4 regions of the Pseudomonas trutticola BRTCR10 genome follow, and region 3 is predicted to be linked to each of the others. Evidence: predicted binding sites of a transcription regulator. Region 3 holds the regulator's gene; each other region holds the start of a gene.

The links. Region 3 encodes sigma-54, which starts transcription at its own class of promoters, with help from an activator protein. Its sites were predicted from a motif close to ANTGGCATNNANNTTGCTNT; they were not measured.
Positions count from the first base shown of each region.
Region 1: glnK (P-II family nitrogen regulator) is a predicted target of sigma-54. The motif match lies at 1,458-1,477, and genes of this name have one in related genera.
Region 2: flgB (flagellar basal body rod protein FlgB) is a predicted target of sigma-54. The motif match lies at 2,492-2,511, and genes of this name have one in related genera.
Region 4: ACVVH8_RS09240 (circularly permuted type 2 ATP-grasp protein) is a predicted target of sigma-54. The motif match lies at 1,791-1,810, and genes of this name have one in related genera.

Region 1 is NZ_CM149552.1:6,343,097-6,347,750, reverse strand. It holds gene ACVVH8_RS28925 (HigA family addiction module antitoxin) at 1-123, shown strand, start outside; gene ACVVH8_RS28920 (BRO-N domain-containing protein) at 118-645, opposite strand; gene ACVVH8_RS28915 (accessory factor UbiK family protein) at 1,005-1,265, opposite strand; gene glnK (P-II family nitrogen regulator) at 1,661-1,999, shown strand; gene ACVVH8_RS28905 (ammonium transporter) at 2,038-3,375, shown strand; gene ACVVH8_RS28900 (secondary thiamine-phosphate synthase enzyme YjbQ) at 3,593-4,018, shown strand; gene sutA (transcriptional regulator SutA) at 4,121-4,447, shown strand.
Region 2 is NZ_CM149552.1:4,891,515-4,896,168, forward strand. It holds gene flgE (flagellar hook protein FlgE) at 1-822, opposite strand, end outside; gene flgD (flagellar hook assembly protein FlgD) at 853-1,581, opposite strand; gene flgC (flagellar basal body rod protein FlgC) at 1,597-2,040, opposite strand; gene flgB (flagellar basal body rod protein FlgB) at 2,044-2,451, opposite strand; gene cheR (protein-glutamate O-methyltransferase CheR) at 2,820-3,647, opposite strand; gene ACVVH8_RS22240 (chemotaxis protein CheV) at 3,694-4,626, opposite strand.
Region 3 is NZ_CM149552.1:1,061,579-1,066,232, forward strand. It holds gene rapZ (RNase adapter RapZ) at 1-648, opposite strand, end outside; gene ptsN (PTS IIA-like nitrogen regulatory protein PtsN) at 651-1,115, opposite strand; gene hpf (ribosome hibernation-promoting factor, HPF/YfiA family) at 1,127-1,435, opposite strand; gene ACVVH8_RS04545 (RNA polymerase factor sigma-54) at 1,509-3,002, opposite strand; gene lptB (LPS export ABC transporter ATP-binding protein) at 3,190-3,915, opposite strand; gene lptA (lipopolysaccharide transport periplasmic protein LptA) at 3,915-4,460, opposite strand; gene lptC (LPS export ABC transporter periplasmic protein LptC) at 4,447-4,654, opposite strand, start outside.
Region 4 is NZ_CM149552.1:2,048,825-2,053,478, reverse strand. It holds gene ACVVH8_RS09245 (alpha-E domain-containing protein) at 1-336, opposite strand, end outside; gene ACVVH8_RS09240 (circularly permuted type 2 ATP-grasp protein) at 349-1,758, opposite strand; gene ACVVH8_RS09235 (ribonuclease E inhibitor RraB) at 2,246-2,593, opposite strand; gene ACVVH8_RS09230 (hypothetical protein) at 2,804-3,037, opposite strand; gene speE (polyamine aminopropyltransferase) at 3,344-4,219, opposite strand; gene ACVVH8_RS09220 (PLDc N-terminal domain-containing protein) at 4,458-4,649, opposite strand.

The DNA of each region.
Region 1 (4,654 bases), 1.3 Mb from region 3:
AGGATCTGCGCCGACCTGGCAATCAGACTTGCCACTCATCTCAACACTACGCCTGAGTTCTGGATGAATCTCCAATCGACTTACGATTTGCGCAGGGCTCAGATCAGGCATGCGGGTTTATAGCGATTGCAACATCCGTGTAGCCCTTTTCCACCAAGGTCCTGCCTCTGAGCGTTTCGGCTTTTCCCGTTCCACGACCATCAGCGGCACATCCTGCAACCGAATCCACGGCTGGTTATTCCAGTGCAACAAACTCAACGTCATGTCCGGCCAACTGAGCAGGCTCAGGTGTGGACGTTCGTTTGTGGTGGGGTGTTGGGCGTCGCGCAGGGTGGGGATGACCTGGTGGGTGAGCCATTCGCGTAGCGCTCGGTATTCGGGGCAGTAGTGGTAGACGAGGAGGGCGTAGATGCCGGATTCGCTGATCAGCAGGGTGTTTTCGATTTGATTGTGGATCAGGGTTTTGCGGGTCTGGTATTGGTCGGGATCGAGTTTTCGCAGCATGCGTTCGTTGAGGTAGATATGCAGCAGGCGGCTCAGGTCTCGGGCGCAGAACCAGGGTTGGTTCTGGATGAGGAGGGCGTGGAGGGGGAGTTTGTGGCGGGTGAAGATGTAAGGTTTTAGATAAGTCTCTTCTTGATTCATTGAGCAGTTCCTCTTGCTTAAGGGGCTGCCCTCAATCGTCGCCAAACGATTGGGTGGCAGTTGTACGCGGGTTGGCGAACCGGAGCAAAAGGAACCCGGCAGACCCGAAGGTCTCCCACGCACAACCGCCATGAAACGATGTGGCGGTAAATGTAGCCGCCATCATGGTTGTCGTGCGCCTTAAGCTGTCCAGGTCGCCAAACCCGGTGCTGAACATTCAGCATCGGATGAGCTTAGAAACCTGGGCTTTTCGGCGCAATCGGACGGCGGTGGTGCAGGTTGTAGGACGTTGCCGGGATGGTTGAAGGGCTGGAGATCAAAAGATCGCAGCCTTCGGCAGCTCCTACAGGGGGCGCGGATTATTCAGCGGGCGGTGTCAGCTTGGCTTCCATCTCGGCAACCTTGGCTTCTAGGCTTTCGAGGCGGGCTCGTGTGCGGGCCAGTACAACCATCTGACTATCGAACTCTTCACGGCTGACCAGATCGAGTTTGCTGAAGGCACTCTGCAGCAGCATCTTGAACTGGCTTTCGATTTCGGCTTTCGGCAGCGGGGTGTCGCCGCTGAACAGACGGGAGGCGGTGCCACTCAGGGCGTCGAGGAAGTCTTTGGGCGCGAGCATGGTGGATGTCCTGGAAACAATGGCCGGCAGTGTATCACGCAGTGTCTATAGTCAATCTCGTGGTCAGGGATGCACGCTTTTCGCGCAGGCAGACGGACGGCGACGCACCGTTGTTGTGCGTATCCGCTGGGCCTTTTGCGCGGGATGGCTTGCGGCAGCGGCCAAGGGATTGAAATCAGGGGATTTTGGCGAGATGGCAAGGTTTCTGCTTAGTCACCTTCGACCCATGCACTGATGCAGTCGCTGTGACGAATGCAGTGCGGCAGGCGAAGCGGGGAGTTTCGTCTGATGCGGTTAGCTGGCGTCAGCGATGCGTTACAAAGCCAGGCACTGCGCTTAGACTTGAGTCGGGTTTGTTTTCCTGGGGCAAGTCCACCAATTCGGGAGAGAGTTTCATGAAGCTAGTCACTGCCATCATCAAGCCGTTCAAGTTGGACGACGTGCGCGAGTCGCTGTCCGAAATCGGCGTGCAGGGCATTACCGTTACTGAAGTCAAAGGCTTCGGCCGGCAGAAGGGTCACACCGAGCTGTATCGCGGCGCGGAATATGTGGTCGATTTTCTGCCCAAGGTGAAAATCGACGTGGCCATCGACGACAAAGATCTGGATCGGGTTATCGAGGCGATAACCAAGGCGGCCAACACCGGCAAGATCGGTGACGGCAAGATCTTCGTGGTCAATCTGGAACAGGCGATTCGCATCCGTACCGGCGAAACCGATACCGACGCGATTTAAACGCCGCCACAAACCCCAACGCCCCAGGAGAAAACAATATGACTCTGCGTAAATTCGCAGGGCTAGGAGCCCTGTTGTCCATCGTAATGCCAAGCCTTGCTATGGCGGCAGACGAAGTGGCGGCCCCGGTCCTCAATTCCGGCGACACTGCCTGGATGCTCACCTCGACAGCCCTCGTGCTGTTCATGACCATCCCGGGCCTGGCGCTGTTCTACGGCGGCATGGTTCGCTCGAAAAACATTCTTTCCGTGATGATGCAATGCTTCGCCATTACCGGTCTGATCAGCGTCCTGTGGGTCATTTACGGCTACAGCATCGCGTTCGACACCACCGGCATGGAGCAGGGCGTCGTCAACTTCAACTCCTTTGTCGGCGGCTTCGGCAAGGCGTTCCTCGCGGGCATCACGCCAGCCAGCCTGACCGGGCCTGCGGCGTTGTTTCCTGAGGCAGTGTTCGTCACCTTCCAGATGACCTTCGCGATCATCACCCCGGCGTTGATCGTCGGTGCGTTCGCCGAGCGGATGAAGTTCTCCGCGATGCTGATCTTCATGGGCATCTGGTTCACCCTGGTTTACGCACCGATCGCGCACATGGTCTGGTCCGGTAACGGCGGTCTGATGTGGGACTGGGGCGTGCTCGACTTCGCGGGCGGCACCGTGGTGCACATCAACGCCGGTGTTGCCGGTCTGATCTGCTGCCTGGTTCTGGGCAAGCGCAAAGGTTTCCCGACCACCCCGATGGCTCCGCACAATCTGGGTTACACCCTGATGGGCGCGGCGATGCTGTGGGTTGGCTGGTTCGGCTTCAACGCCGGTTCTGCTGCTGCGGCCAACGGCACTGCCGGTATGGCGATGCTGGTTACCCAGATTGCTACCGCTGCTGCTGCACTGGGCTGGATGTTTGCCGAGTGGATCACTCACGGTAAGCCAAGCGCACTGGGCATCGCCTCGGGTGTGGTTGCCGGCCTCGTAGCGATTACTCCGGCTGCCGGTACCGTGGGCCCGATGGGCGCACTGGTGATCGGTCTAGCGGCGGGCGTGGTGTGCTTCTTCTGCGCCACCACCCTCAAACGCAAACTCGGTTATGACGACTCCCTGGACGCGTTCGGCGTGCACGGTATCGGCGGTATCCTCGGCGCGATCCTCACCGGTGTGTTCGCCGCACCGTCGCTGGGTGGCTTCGGCACCGTCACCGACATCGCCGCACAAGTGTGGATTCAGTGCAAAGGCGTCGGCTTCACGGTGATCTACACCGCGATCGTCACCTTCATCATCCTCAAGGTTCTGGATGCTGTGATGGGTCTGCGTGTGACCGAGGAAGAAGAGTCGGTGGGCCTCGATCTGGCACAACACAACGAACGCGGCTACAACTTGTAAGTACGCGCATTGAAAAAATTTGCCCGGCTCGCCGGGCATTTTTTTTGTCTGGAATTTGTCGATCACGATACAGCTGAAAGGATTTTTCGTACGCCTTTGGTCGTGTTTACGACGGGTGTTTTTCTGCGGGCAATGGCTTACATGATTGCAGGAATATTAGGGCCTTTGTTTTTTCCCAGAGCGCGCTAGAATGCGCCCCGAACGTGCGGAGAACTGTATGTGGCAACAGACTCTGATAACCCTGCGGGCACGGCCCCGGGGCTTTCATCTGGTAACGGACGAGTTGATCAAAGGCCTGCCTGAACTCAGGGAGTGCCGGGTCGGTCTGTTGCATTTGTGGCTGCAGCATACCTCGGCGTCGTTGACCATCAACGAGAACGCCGATCCGGCGGTCCGTCGCGACTTCGAACGATTTTTCAATCGTCTGATCCCACAAGGAACAGACGGCTATGAGCATAACGACGAAGGCCTGGACGACCTCCCGGCGCACTTCAAGGCCAGCGTGCTTGGCTGTCAGATCAGTCTGCCGGTTTCGGCAGGCCGTTTGGCACTGGGCACCTGGCAAGGCGTTTATCTGGGCGAGCACCGTGATCATGGCGGTGCTCGAAAAGTCCTCGCCACCTTGCACGGTGAAGGGGCATAAACCGTTGGTCACCAATGGTTACTGATTTTTTAACGGCGACTTTCGACAGTTGCCAAAGCTGGTCTATAACTAATCTGCTTTTCGCAAGTCATGAGGTAGAACATGAGCGACGATGATCTGGAAAACGACGACCTCGAAGTAGGCGACGAAGACGAGGCCGAGGAAGGCCTGGAAGCAGCAGCGGAAGACGTTGCTGACGACGATGGCGGTGACGATACGCCGGCGCCGGCTGCCAAAGGCAAAGCCAAGGCTGCGGTGTCGGTAGACGAGTTGCCGAGCATTGAAGCCAAGAACAAGGAGCGCGACGCCCTGGCCAAGGCCATGGAAGAGTTCCTGTCGCGCGGCGGAAAAGTGCAGGAAGTGGAGGCCAACGTGGTCGCCGATCCTCCGAAGAAGCCGGACAACAAGTACGGTAGCCGCCCTATCTGAGGCCTGCCGCTTGCTTGCTGAAAAAGCCCGCCGTCGCTGCGGGCTTTTTCATGCCTGAAATAACAGGGACGCCCTGTAAGAGAGGCTTGTGTGGCGAGGGGATTTATCCCCGATCGGCTGCGAAGCAGTCGTAAAGTCAGCTTGGGCGGAGTGTCAGGAAAGCACGATGCGCTGCATTTGGGGCTGCTTCGCAGCCCATCGGGGATA
Region 2 (4,654 bases), 2.8 Mb from region 3:
CAGGTCGCTGCTGATGATCGGCTTCGTGGCATCCGCCGGATTTGGCGTGCTGACCTGAAGCAAGTTGCCGGACGAATCGAATGTCAGTGTCGAAGCAACCGGATCGACCTTGGTTGGATCGCTACCGGCTGCATCCGGGTTACGACCATCTACCAACGTGTAAACCTTCCAGGTGTTCTCGCCAGTCTTGACCATGTACTGATCCATGACGTGCGAGTTGCCCTGCGTGTCATAGATCGGGGTGCTGAAGCTCTTGGTGTATGTCTCAAGCTTGCTCGGATCAAACTTGACGGCGGTGGCGCCCGTATCAACGATCACCGGTGCCTTCGAGTTCAGGTTGATGCTCGAAGTCACCAGGGAAGTCGACTTCGGCGCCAGGTTCGAGGTATCGATCTTCAGGTCGGTCAATACGCCGTTGATGATCTTGCCGTTGGCATCCACACCGTAACCCTGCAGACGCGAGGTGTAGTCGGTGTTGGTGATGTAACCGGCGTTGTCGACCTTGAACGTACCGGCACGGGTATAGGAAATCGAACCGTTGTTGCTCATGGTGAAGAAGCCGGAACCGTTGATGCCCATGTCCAGCACGTTACCGGTGTTGTTGATGTCACCCTGGGTGAACTGCTGAGAAACGTTGGCCAGGCGCACGCCGTTACCGATCACTTTGCTGCCGCTACCCAGGCGAGTGGCCGAGTAAACGTCTTCGAATTCTGCACGGGACGATTTGAAACCGGCGGTCGCGACGTTGGCGATGTTGTTGCCGGTCACGTCCAGTTGCTTGTTGGCTGCATAGAGACCGCTAAGGCCGATATTGAAAGACATATTCCACTCCTTTGTGCCGGTTAATCGGCTCTATATACCAATGGTTTGTACTTTGGACAGGGCAACGGTGCCCTTGCCAGCGAGGTTGAGCATCAGCTCGCCACCGGTCTGGCTGATGGTCACGCTGCTGACCGTGGCTGGCAGATAGGTCGCCAGGTCCGTCGCGGTGCCATTGATCGGCGCACTGGCCTTGAAGGTGTAAGTTCCGGCAGGCACCAGCGCGCCGTCCTTGTCCTTGCCATCCCAGGTGAAGCTGGCGTTGCCGGCCGCGCGACTGCCCAGATCGATGACGCGTACGGCTTTGCCATCCTTGTCGGTAACGGTCACGGTGCCGCCAGCGATGGACGTCGACAGGTTCAACGAACCGGTAAGGCCTTTGCTCGGATCATCGAGTTGCGCGCTATTGGTCTGCACGATCACGTTGCGACCCACCAGCGAAGATGCCTGCAACGCTTGCGAAGAGTTGTAGTTGCCGGCCAGGCCACTCACGGTGGAGTTCAGCGTGGTGATGCCTTCCAGGCTGCTGAACTGCGCCAACTGCGCAACGAACGCGCTGTTGTCTTGCGGATCGAGCGGGTTCTGGTTTTTCAGCTGGGTAACCAGCAGTTGCAGGAACGCATCCTTGCCCAGCGCCTTGCCGCCAGTGGCGCTGTTGGTGGCCGAGGCGATGCCACCCGTGGTCGTACTGCTCGTTTTTTTCGAGGAGTTCGCCAGGATGTCCTTCAGGCTCAGGGAGCCGGTGGAATCGGTAACACTCATGACAGTCGCCCCTTATTACTGACCGAGGGTCAGCACCTTCTGCATCATGGTTTTGGCGGTGTTCATCATTTCGGCGTTGGTCTGGAACGACCGGCTCGCGGAAATCATGTCAGCCATTTCTTCCACCACGTTGACGTTCGGGTAGTAGACGTAGCCCTTGGCGTCGGCGGCCGGATGGTTCGGCTCGTAACGCGCTTCGAGATTGCTCTGGTCTTCGACCACGCCGAGCACCTGCACGCCTTGACCGGCGGCATCCTGGCTCTGGAACAGCGAGTTGCTGCCGCTGTTCTGGCCACCCTGGAACATGGTGGCGAACACCGGGTGACGGGCGCGATAGGTCTGGTCGATGCTCGACGAGACGGTCTCGGCGTTGGCGATGTTCGAGGCCACGGTGTTCAGACGCGTGGTCTGTGCGCTCATGCCGCTGCCGGCAATGTTGAAAACGCTGGACAGGGACATGGATTACTCTCCGCGCAGGGCTGACACCAGCCCTTTGAATTTGCTGTTGAGCAGGGTGAAGCTGGCCTGGAAGCCAACGGCGTTTTCCGCGTAGTTCGACTGTTCCAGTTGAGCGTCCACGGTGTTCTGGTCGATCGACGGTTGCATCGGCGTGCGATACAGCAGCGATTCGTCGCCATTGCCCAGACCTTCAGCCTCGATGTGACGGCTGTTGGTCATGTTCAGGGCGATGGTGCCGTTGGCGTTCTTCTGGGTCTGTGCTTCAAGCACTTTGGAGAAGTCCAGATCCCGAGCCTTGTAGTTCGGGGTATCGGCGTTGGCGATGTTGTTCGCCAGGACTTCGGCACGCTGGGCGCGGAAGCCAAGAGCCTTTTCGTGAATGCCGAGCGCTTTATCGAAGCTGATGCTCATGTCGGGAACCTTCGGGTGACCGGTTTTTCGTAACTGAGCTTTAGCAAGCGCCGTGCCAATGCGAGAAACGCCCGAAAACCGGGGGCTTGCGCCGTGCCGGCAAAGCGGCAATGCCAGAAAAGCGGCAACCGGTTTCCGCCGCATGCCGCTTTTCTGCCGCTTGCCTGCGTTCTATCAGCCAACACTGAACCCTGTGGGAGCGGGCTTGCCCGCGATGGCGGTATGTCTGGTTAATTTAAATCGACTGACATGGCGCTATCGCGGGCAAGCCCGCTCCCACAGGGTTTTGCGGTGATTCCAGCTTGAACGCCAGGCATAAAAAAAGGGAAGCCTTTAGAGCTTCCCGTTTTTTTGTGTTGCCGATGCAATCACTTCGCCTGGTAAATGATCCCCGGGCTGCACTGGACCATCTGGTAATGATCCGGCAAACCGTTCAGCGCTTCGGAAGCGCCAAGGAACAGATAACCGCCCGGCTTCAACGTACTGTGAATGCGCAACAGGATGTCTTTCTTCACCTCGGCGGAGAAGTAGATCAGCACGTTGCGGCAGAACACGATGTCGAACTTGCCCAGGCTTGCGTAGCTGTCGAGCAGGTTGAACGAGCGGAATTCCACCCGATTCTTGATCGGCGCCTTGATCACCCAGCGCCCCGGCCCTTTCGGGTCGAAGTAACGCTGCAGGCGTTCCGGCGACAAACCGCGACCGATCGCCAGGCTGTCGTACTCGCCAGTCTTGCAGTTGGTCAGCATGAGGCCGGACAGGTCAGTCGCAACAATCTGCACGCCCATCTTCAACTGACCGAGGTTGCTGCGCTCGAACTCGTCGATCGACATCGACAGCGAATACGGTTCCTGACCCGACGAGCACGCCGCCGACCAGATCCGCAGACGCTGGTTGGGACTGGCCTTGATCGCCTCGGGCAGCACCTTGTTCTTCAAGACTTCAAACGGATAGGTGTCACGAAACCACAGGGTTTCGTTGGTCGTCATGGCATCGACCACCTGCTCGCGCAAACCGCTGCGCGGCTGGGTCTGGATGCGCTGTACCAGCTCACCCAGGGATTTGATGCCTTGCTGCTCCATCAGTTTGTTGAGACGGCTCGAGACCAGGTACTGCTTGTTTTCACCGAGCAAAATGCCACAGGCTTTTTCCAGGAATACCCGGAACTGTTCGAAATCCAAATTACCCGTAGACAATGATGCCGCCTCTTAAATCGTGTTGACCGCCAGGGGCAAAAGGCCCCTAGCTGATATCTGCTGCTTTGATCCGGTCGACTACCCGGGATGCCAGGTCATCAGGACGGAATTTGGCCAGGAAGTCATCAGCACCGACTTTCTTGACCATCGCCTGATTGAATACCCCGGACAACGAAGTATGCAGGATGATATGAAGCTTTTGCATGCGCGCGTCGCCGCGGATCTCCGCCGTCAGGGTGTACCCGTCCATCTCCGGCATCTCGATGTCGGAGATCATCATCAGGAACTCTTCTTCCGGCTTCTTGCCCTCGTCGACCAGCTTGCGCAGGTAATCCAGCGCCTGCTTGCCGTCGTTCAACGCCACCACTTCGACGCCGATCGTCTGCAGGCAACGCGTGACCTGCTTGCGCGCCACCGACGAGTCATCGACCGTCAGCACCCGCAGCGACAACGCCTTGGTCTGGGTCTCGACATCGACCACGCCGACCGAAATCGCTTCCGGCGTCGGTGCGACTTCCGCCAGCACTTTCTCGACGTCGATGATTTCGACTAACTGATTGTCCACCCGAGTCACAGCGGTCAGGTAATGATCGCGACCGGTACCCTTGGGTGGTGGATGAATCTCTTCCCAGTTCATGTTGACGATGCGCTCCACCGAGCGGACCAGGAAACCCTGGGTCTTGGTGTTGTACTCCGTGATGATCACGAACGGGTTTTTCTTGTCTTTCAACGCACCCGAGCCGGTGGCCATTGCCAGATCAAGGATCGGAATGGTCGCCCCCCGGATATTCGCCACCCCGCACACGACAGGACTGGACTTGGGCATCAACGTCAGTGACGGGCATTGCAGCACTTCCCGCACCTTGAACACGTTGATGCCGTAGAGCTGCTGACCGTCGAGACGGAACAACAACAGCTCCAGGCGATTCTGCCCTACCAGTTGCGTGCGCTGGTTCACCGAATCCATTACACCAGCCATGCCCAGACTCCTACACCAACGCCAAGTG
Region 3 (4,654 bases):
TGCTGCCAGATACTCGGCCACCGGCGCATCGAGACCCGATTGTGCACGCAACTCAGGTTTCCAGTAAGGATTGGGCAGGCAGCGCACATCGAACACCAGGTCCGCATCCACCGGCATGCCGCGCTTGAAGCCGAATGACTCGACCAGGAACGCGGTGCCCGGCTCCGGCTGATTCAGCAAACGCAGCTTGATGGTGTCGCGCAACTGGTACAGGTTCAGATGGGTGGTGTTGATTTTCAGGTCAGCGAGGTCGGCGATAGGGCCGAGCAGGGCGGTTTCATCCTGAATCGCCTCGGCCAGCGAGCGGTTGGCGTTGCTCAGTGGATGGCGACGGCGGGTTTCGGAAAAACGCTTGAGCAGCGTCTCCTCGTCAGCATCCAGATACAAGACATCGCACTGGATATGCTTGCTGCGGACATCTTCAAGCAGTTCCGGAAAACGGGTCAGATGGCTCGGCAGGTTACGCGCATCGATAGACACGGCCACCAGCGGCTGCGCCAGTTCGGTGTGAATCAGCGCCCGTTCGGCCAGTTCTGGCAGCAGGCCAGCTGGCAGATTGTCGATGCAGTAGTAACCGTTGTCCTCAAGGACATCCAGGGCGGTACTTTTACCCGAGCCGGAACGGCCACTGACGATGATCAAGCGCATGATTACTGCCCGTTTTGCTCGTCCAGTACGACCTGGTACAAGGCTTCGTTGCTCGGAGCGCTGCGCAGCTTATCGCGCACGTCCTTGCGATCGAGCATGCTGGCGATCTGGCGCAGCAACTCCAGATGGGCATCGGTAGCCGCTTCCGGGACCAGCAGAACGAACAGCAGGTCAACCGGGGCGCCGTCGATGGCATCGAAATCGATAGGGGCTTCAAGGTGCATCAAGGCGCTGATTGGCGACTGGCAACCCTTGAGGCGGCAGTGAGGAATGGCGATGCCGTTGCCGAAACCGGTAGAGCCGAGTTTCTCACGGGCGATCAGGGCCTCGAAGACATCTTGCATCTCCAGATCCGGCACTTCGCGGGCGATCAGGTTGGCAATTTGTTCGAGGGCTTTCTTTTTACTGCCGCCCGGCACGTTCACCAGGGAACGGCCGGGGGTCAGGATACTTTCAAGTCGGATCATGGAATGGGGGGTTATCGACCGGTGGCGCCCTGGAGCAGGCTCTGGGTCTTTTCCTTATGCTTTTTGAGTTGTTTATCCAGCTTGTCGGTCAAGGCGTCGATCGCCGCGTACATATCGGTATGTTCCGCATTGGCGACCACTTCGCTGCCGGGTATATGCAAGGTGGCTTCGATTTTCTGCTTCAGCTTTTCGACGCACATCGTGACTTGCACGTTGGTGATCTTGTCGAAATGTCGTTCCAGTCGTTGGAGTTTTTCCTCGATGTAGGAACGCAGAGGTTGGGTCACTTCCAGTTGGTGTCCACTGATGTTGACTTGCATACAGCTTCTCCTTCGTTGCCAGTGCATAAAGCGGCAGGCTGGATAGCCTGCCACTGGAACGCTGTAACGTGGCTTACATCAACCGCTTGCGTTCGCTCGAAGGCGCGATCCCTAAGGACTCGCGGTACTTGGCGACGGTGCGGCGAGCCACCTGAATGCCTTGTGCCTCCAGTAAACCAGCGATCTTGCTGTCACTCAACGGCTTTTTCTGATTTTCCGCCGCAACCAGTTTTTTGATGATCGCGCGGATCGCCGTGGACGAGCATTCACCGCCTTCGGAGGTGCTGACGTGGCTGGAGAAAAAGTATTTCAGTTCATAAATACCGCGCGGGGTATGCATGAATTTCTGTGTGGTCACCCGGGAAATCGTCGATTCATGCATGCCGACCGCTTCGGCGATGTCATGCAGGACCAGCGGCTTCATGGCTTCGTCGCCGTATTCCAGGAAGCCGCGCTGATGCTCGACGATCTGGGTGGCCACTTTCATCAGGGTTTCGTTGCGGCTTTGCAGGCTTTTGATGAACCAGCGAGCCTCCTGCAACTGATTGCGCATGAAGGTGTTGTCGGCGCTGGTATCGGCGCGACGCACGAATCCGGCGTACTGGGCGTTGACCCGCAGGCGTGGCACGGATTCCTGGTTCAGCTCGACCAGCCAGCGCTCGTTGTCCTTGCGCACGATGACGTCCGGGACGACGTACTCGGCTTCAGTGGATTCAATCTGCGAGCCTGGACGCGGGTTGAGGCTCTGCACCAGTTCGATGACCTGACGCAGCTCGTCTTCCTTGAGCTTCATGCGGCGCATCAACTGGCTGTAGTCGCGGCTGCCGAGCAGGTCGATGTAATCGGTGACCAAGCGTTTGGCTTCAGCCAGCCAAGGTGTCTTGGCCGAGAGCTGGCGTAATTGCAGCAGCAGGCATTCACTGAGGTTGCGGGCGCCAATGCCTGCCGGTTCGAATTGCTGGATGCGGTGCAGGACGGCTTCGATCTCGTCCAGTTCGATGTCCAGTTCCGGGTCGAATGCTTCGAGAATCTCCTCGAGGGTTTCGTCCAGGTAGCCCTGATTGTTGATGCAATCGATCAGGGTCACGGCGATCAGGCGATCGGTGTCGGACATCGGTGCCAGGTTCAATTGCCACAGCAGGTGGCTTTGCAGGCTTTCGCCAGCAGAGGTGCGGGTGGTGAAATCCCACTCGTCGTCGTCGCTGGTTGGCAGGCTGCTGGCACTGGTCTGGTAGACGTCTTCCCAGGCCGTATCGACCGGAAGCTCGTTGGGGATGCGCTCGCTCCAGTCGCCGTCCTCGAGGTTATCCACCGTCGGGGCGGTTTCCTGATAGGAAGGTTCCTGGATCTCGGTGTTGGGCTTCTGTTCGGCGTTGTCGGCCAAGGGGTCGGAGTTGTCGAAGTCGTCGCCTTCTTCCTGGCGTTCGAGCATCGGATTGGATTCCAGGGCCTCCTGGATTTCCTGTTGCAGATCCAGGGTCGACAATTGGAGCAGGCGGATGGCCTGTTGCAGCTGCGGTGTCATCGTCAGCTGCTGGCCCATTCTCAAGACTAGCGATGGTTTCATGGCAGGGGCTTAACACCTTATTCGCCGGCGCTATGCGCCATCCACTACAGGGCGCCGGAGCGCCAAACTTAAGCAAATTATATGCCTGAAACTGAAGTGTTTGCCTAGAGCGCTGTAACAATTAAAGCGGATTAAATTCAGCTTGAATCGATACAGCACCCGGGGCGGCTCACCGGGCACTATTCGCTTAGAGGCGGAATTCGTGGCCCAGATACACTTCCTTCACCAGATCGTTGGCGAGGATGGTCGCGGAGTCACCTTCGGCGATCAGTTGACCGTCGTTGACGATGTAGGCGGTTTCGCAGATGTCCAGCGTCTCACGCACGTTGTGGTCGGTGATCAGTACACCGATGCCCTTGGCCTTGAGATGGTGGATGATCTGCTTGATGTCGCCGACCGAAATCGGGTCGACACCGGCGAACGGTTCGTCGAGCAGGATGAATTTCGGTGCGGTTGCCAGTGCGCGGGCGATTTCCACCCGGCGGCGCTCACCACCCGACAGGCTCATGCCGAGGTTGTCGCGGATGTGGCTGATATGGAATTCCTGCAGCAGGCTTTCCAGCTCCTTGCGACGGCCGGCCTTGTCGAGCTCCTGACGGGTCTCGAGGATGGCCATGATGTTGTCGGCCACCGACAGTTTGCGGAAGATCGATGCTTCTTGCGGCAGATAGCCGATACCGGCCTTGGCGCGGCCATGCATTGGCTGGTGGCTGACGTCCAGATCGTCGATCAGCACACGACCCTGATCGGCCTGGACCAGGCCGACGATCATGTAGAAGCAGGTGGTCTTGCCGGCGCCGTTCGGGCCGAGCAGGCCGACGATCTGGCCGCTGTCGATCGACAGGCTGACGTCACGCACGACCTGGCGGCTTTTATAGGCCTTGGCCAGGTGCTGAGCTTTCAGAGTTGCCATTACTGGGTTTTCTCGTCGGTTTTCTTCTTCGGCTGGATCACCATGTCGATGCGCGGACGCGCTTCGGTGACCTTGCTGCCGGTAGCGCGACCGGCGCTGGCCAGTTTCTTCACGGTGTCATAGACGATTTTCTCGCCTTGAGTCGTGTTGTTGTCCTTGTCGACAACCTTGGCCTTGTCGATCAGCACAACGCGGTTTTGCGCGGCGTGGTACTGAATCGTCACGCCCCAGCCCTGAACAGGCTTGGTGTCGCCAGCGGTCTGCAGTTGTTCGAAGTAGGCGAGGTTGCCCACCGAGGTCACCACGTCGATGTCACCGGCCGGCGTGCGAGTAATGGTCACGGTGTTGCCCGTAACCTTCATCGAGCCCTGAGTGATGATGACGTCGCCTTTATAAGTGGCAATGCCATTCTTGTCGTCCAGTTGGGCGTCGTCGGCCTGGATGCGGATCGGCTGTTGCTGATCGTTCGGCAGAGCCCAGGCGCTCACGCTTCCCAGTGCTGCGCCCAGACTGAGCAAAATAGGGAGGGTTTTAACGAGCCTCATACTGTCCTCTTACGTTCGATAGCAGGTGTATCCTGCTTTCCTTCAGATACGCTTTCATTCCCACGCCAGTCGATACACCGCCAGCGCCGTCGATTCTAACGGGTTGCTCGGTCTGCGCATATTGTTCCTGCGGGAACACGGTCATACGCGTGGAGGTAACCAGCAGATCGCGATTTTGCTCATCGGTGCGCTTG
Region 4 (4,654 bases), 990 kb from region 3:
GATGTTTTCCCACATATCTGCGGTGATCCGGCCACGCACCGCGTGAGCACTGGCCCGCGCCGCGCCGAGGCAACTGTAGATGCTCGCCGGATTGGCCGCATCCAGAGCGAAGAAATGCAGCAGACGTTCGGCGTGCAGATCGCCGTGGCGCTCCAGGTAATCGTCGAGGGTGCCGGTGATCAACAACGGCATGGCCAATTCGTGCAGACCATCGCCGCGACCGTCCTGCGGCATCAGCGACAGCGAATAACTGACGTCGAGCATCCGTGCGAGGTTTTCCGCCCGCTCCAGGTAACGCGACATCCAATACAGATCCGAGGCAGTTCTACTTAACATGGCAAGCTTCCTTCAATCCTCGACCACCCAGGTGTCCTTGGTTCCGCCACCTTGGGAGGAATTCACCACCAGGGAGCCTTCGCGCAGGGCGACACGGGTCAAACCGCCGGGCACCATCCGGGTTTCGCGACCGGACAATACGAACGGGCGCAAGTCGATGTGGCGCGGCGCAATGCCGTTTTCGACAAAGGTCGGACAGGTCGACAGCGACAGCGTCGGTTGCGCGATGTAGGCATGCGGCTTGGCTTTGATCCGCTCGCGGAACGCATCGATTTCCGCCGTCGTTGCCGCCGGCCCGACGAGCATCCCGTAACCACCGGAGCCCTGGGTTTCCTTGACCACCAGATCTGGAAGATTGGCCAGCACATGGGAAAGTTCAGACGGGTTGCGGCATTGCCAGGTCGGCACGTTCTTCAGGATCGGCTCTTCGTCGAGGTAGAAGCGGATCATGTCGGTGACAAACGGATACACCGACTTATCGTCCGCCACGCCGGTACCGATAGCGTTAGCCAACACCACATTGCCGGAGCGGTAGGACGATAGCAGCCCCGGTACGCCGAGCATCGAGTCGGAGTTGAAGGCCAGCGGATCGAGAAACGCATCGTCGAGACGGCGATAGATGACGTCCACCGCTTTCGGGCCGTCAGTGGTGCGCATGAACACTTTGTCGTCACGCACGAACAGATCGGCGCCCTCCACCAGTTCCACACCCATTTCCCGCGCCAGAAACGCGTGTTCGAAGAACGCGCTGTTGAAACGTCCCGGCGTCAGTACCACCACGCTCGGATCGTCGATAGGGCTGGAGCTTTTCAGTGTGTCGAGCAACAGGTTCGGGTAATGGTCGATGGGCGCGATGCGCTGGGCGGCGAACAGCTCAGGGAACAGGCGCATCATCATCTTGCGGTCTTCGAGCATGTAGCTGACGCCGCTAGGCGTGCGCAGATTGTCTTCGAGCACGTAATAGGTGCCGTCGCCGTCGCGCACCAGATCAACGCCGGAAATATGCGAGTAGATATCGCGGTGCAGGTCCAGGCCTTGCATCGCCAACTGGTATTGCTCGTTGGCCAGGACCTGTTCGGCGGGAATGATCCCGGCCTTGATGATGCGTTGCTCGTGATAAAGGTCGGCGAGAAACATGTTCAGCGCCTTGACCCGCTGGATGCAGCCGCGTTCGACGATCCGCCACTCGCTGGCGGGAATGCTCCGCGGAATGGTGTCGAAAGGAATCAGGCGCTCGGTGCCCTGCTCATCGCCGTAGAGCGTGAACGTGATGCCGGCGCGATGGAACAGCAAATCGGCCTCGCGCCGCCGTTGAGCCAGCAGCTCGTCAGGCGTGTCGGCCAGCCATCGGGCGAACTCCCGGTAATGCGGGCGAACCTGGCCGCCGGCATCGTACATCTCATCAAAATAGGTGCGGATCATGCCGTACTCCTTGTCACCCGGACCTACAGGCCTTCGCAAGGCCCGTGCCATCGGCATAAACGCTTTGATTTCAATCGGTTGGATATTCACGTCGCAGGCGTCGCACCATTCCTGTGCGGCAAATGCCCCAACCTGATTGCCCCCGCTTCATTGCGACGCACTGCATCGCCTATCACCAGCATAGTCAGAGTTGATTTCACTGCTCGGCGACGGCTGCGGATAATCCGCGCATTCGCTGCAAAACTTCATCGGCCACCGCGCCGGGAAGTGCCCGGCTCAACTGCTCTGGGCTGCCGTCGCAGCCCGCCCCGCTGTAACCCTGACCGGTTTCCTCTCCTTATCGGTCTTCCCTTTTAGCCACCCTCTCCGGTGGCTTTTTTTTGCCTCGGATTCTTGTTTCAGGGTTTTGCCGCAGCGGTTTTCGAACGCCGGAAACGACAACGGCCAACCCAAAGGTCAGCCGTTGCTTAATAGTTACTGCAAGAGATCAGTTCAGACGGTAGCGATTGCGCACCTCCTGCTTGACGCCCCAGCCCTCGATAATGCCACCCAGCGGTTCGACCACGGCAGAAAACCCCTGCTCGAAATCGCCGATATCGTCATATGTCGCGTACATCACTTTGCTCAACTCCAGAGACCACGCGCCGTCGTCGCGCACGCTGACCTGGGCATTGATGGATTCACCGCGAAACTTGCCTGCCGCCCTGCGCGCCCGCTCCTCGTCCGGGAAAATGGCGTAGAACTCAATGGGATGGAAGCGGGAAAAATCGAAACCGCCTTCTTTCATGCGGCGCAGAACATTGCTGCTGATGTCTTCTTGATAGGCTGTGCTCATGAATCGTCCCCCTCGGATAGATGGATAGACTTTCCGTATTCCCGCCCCGGGCCTTTGGCCAAAGTACTACGGCAACGTGGTTGCGCGCGGGAAACAAGCATGTAGCTGACAAGACCAGACCTTAGCGATCCGTTCGCTGATCTCGCTTGCAGAGTAGCCCCAAGATAGAGCCGCTGCCAAGGCCTGGTGCTTCAAGTGACAGGAAGAATTTCAGATTGGAGTGATGCTGCGGATTTCGATGCTGTTCTGGGTTTTCAGGTTTTTCACGCCGGCATCGGCGGTGCGCCCTTCCAGATCGTTCAGATCCAGTTCGGCGGCCACAGGCAGGAGCCGCTCCTTGATCAGTCGCGCGGCCTCATCGTCGCTCGGGCACTCGGCTCGCTCGAAGACCTCATCGACAATTTCACCGTGATCATCCACGAAAGTGACTTTCCACTTTTGCATCGGTGCCTCCTCGATCAAACCCGCAAATGGGCTTACACCTAAATCGACTGGTACGCCGAAAGTTGGTTCAAAAGGATTACAGCGGGCAAAGATGAAAAAAACATCATCCTGGAGATGCGCCGCGAATTTGCACACAACCATTGTGGCGAGGGGATTTATCACCGATGGGATGCGAAGCGTCCCCCAAAACCAGCCAACGCGGTGATCAGGCAGACCGCGCTTGCTGGATTTACGACTGCTGCGCAGCCGGTCGGGGATAAATCCCCTCACCACAGGGGATCCATACACAAATGAAAAATGGTGTGATCAGTCGTTGCTTGGTTTGTTGATCGCTTGCAGCACGTACTGCGGCAACGCGAACGCACCGATATGGATTTCCGGGTTGTAGTAGCGAGTGACGATGCCGCTGCCAATGAAGCGCTGTTGCAGGACTTCACGGCTCAGTTTGCGGTAGGCCGGATTGGTCGAACCCCAGGCAAACGTCATCGAACCACCAATGTAGGTCGGTACGGCGGCCTGGTAGAAGTGCCAGTCCGGGAACAGGCTGCGCAGACGACCGGCCGTGGTTTTGACTTCGTCGATCTGCATGAACGGCGTGCCGTTCTGCGTCACGAGGATGCCGCCTTCGTTCAGGCAACGGTGGCAGGCCTGGTAGAAGTTTTCCGAGAACAGCACCTCACCCGGGCCGATCGGGTCGGTGGAGTCGGAGATGATCACGTCGAATTTTTCCGTGGTGGTGGCGACGAAACGCATGCCGTCGTCGATTACCAGGTTCAGACGCGGGTCGTCGTAGGCGCCCTTGGAGTGGTTCGGCAGGAATTCCTTGCACATGTCGACCACAGTGCCGTCAATCTCGACCATGGTGATGTGTTCGACGCCCGCGTGCTTGGTCACTTCGCGCAACATGCCGCCGTCGCCGCCACCGATGATCAGCACGCGCTTGGCGGTGCCGTGAGCGAGGATCGGTACGTGGGTGAGCATTTCGTGGTAGATGAATTCGTCGGCTTCAGTGGTCTGGATCACGCCGTCCAGCGCCATCACACGGCCCATGCGCGGGTTCTGGAAAATCACCAGGTGCTGGTGTTCGGTGCGCACTTCGTGCAGCAGTTTTTCCATGCGAAAACGCTGGCCGTAGCCTTCGTAGAGGGTTTCCAGGTACTCGCTGGTCTTGGTGACGGTCATGGTCAAGTGCTCCGATGAATGCGCGGGCGTCGATCGTGACGACGATTGCCCGGGAAAGGCGCGCATTCTACGTTGCCGAAGATGACAGGTCGAACCTCACTTCATCGGCATACCACATAACCTTGTGCGAGCTGGCTTGCCAGCGATGCAGTCGCCCCGGTCTCTCAGTGACACCGCGGTGATGCTATCGCTGGCAAGCCAGCTCCCACAGGTTTTGTGGTCAGTCTCGAAATCGCGATCAGATTCGGACGTTGCCCCGCGGTCCGGCAATCGCCCAGATGATCAGACCCAGCACTGGCAGGAGGATGATCAGCAGCACCCAGACGATTTTCATCCCGGTGGTCGCGCCGCTTTTCAGCACATTGATGATGGCCCAGATGTCGAGGGCGAGGATGATCAGGCCGATCAGACCGTTGAACGTGGAACCCATGGTGT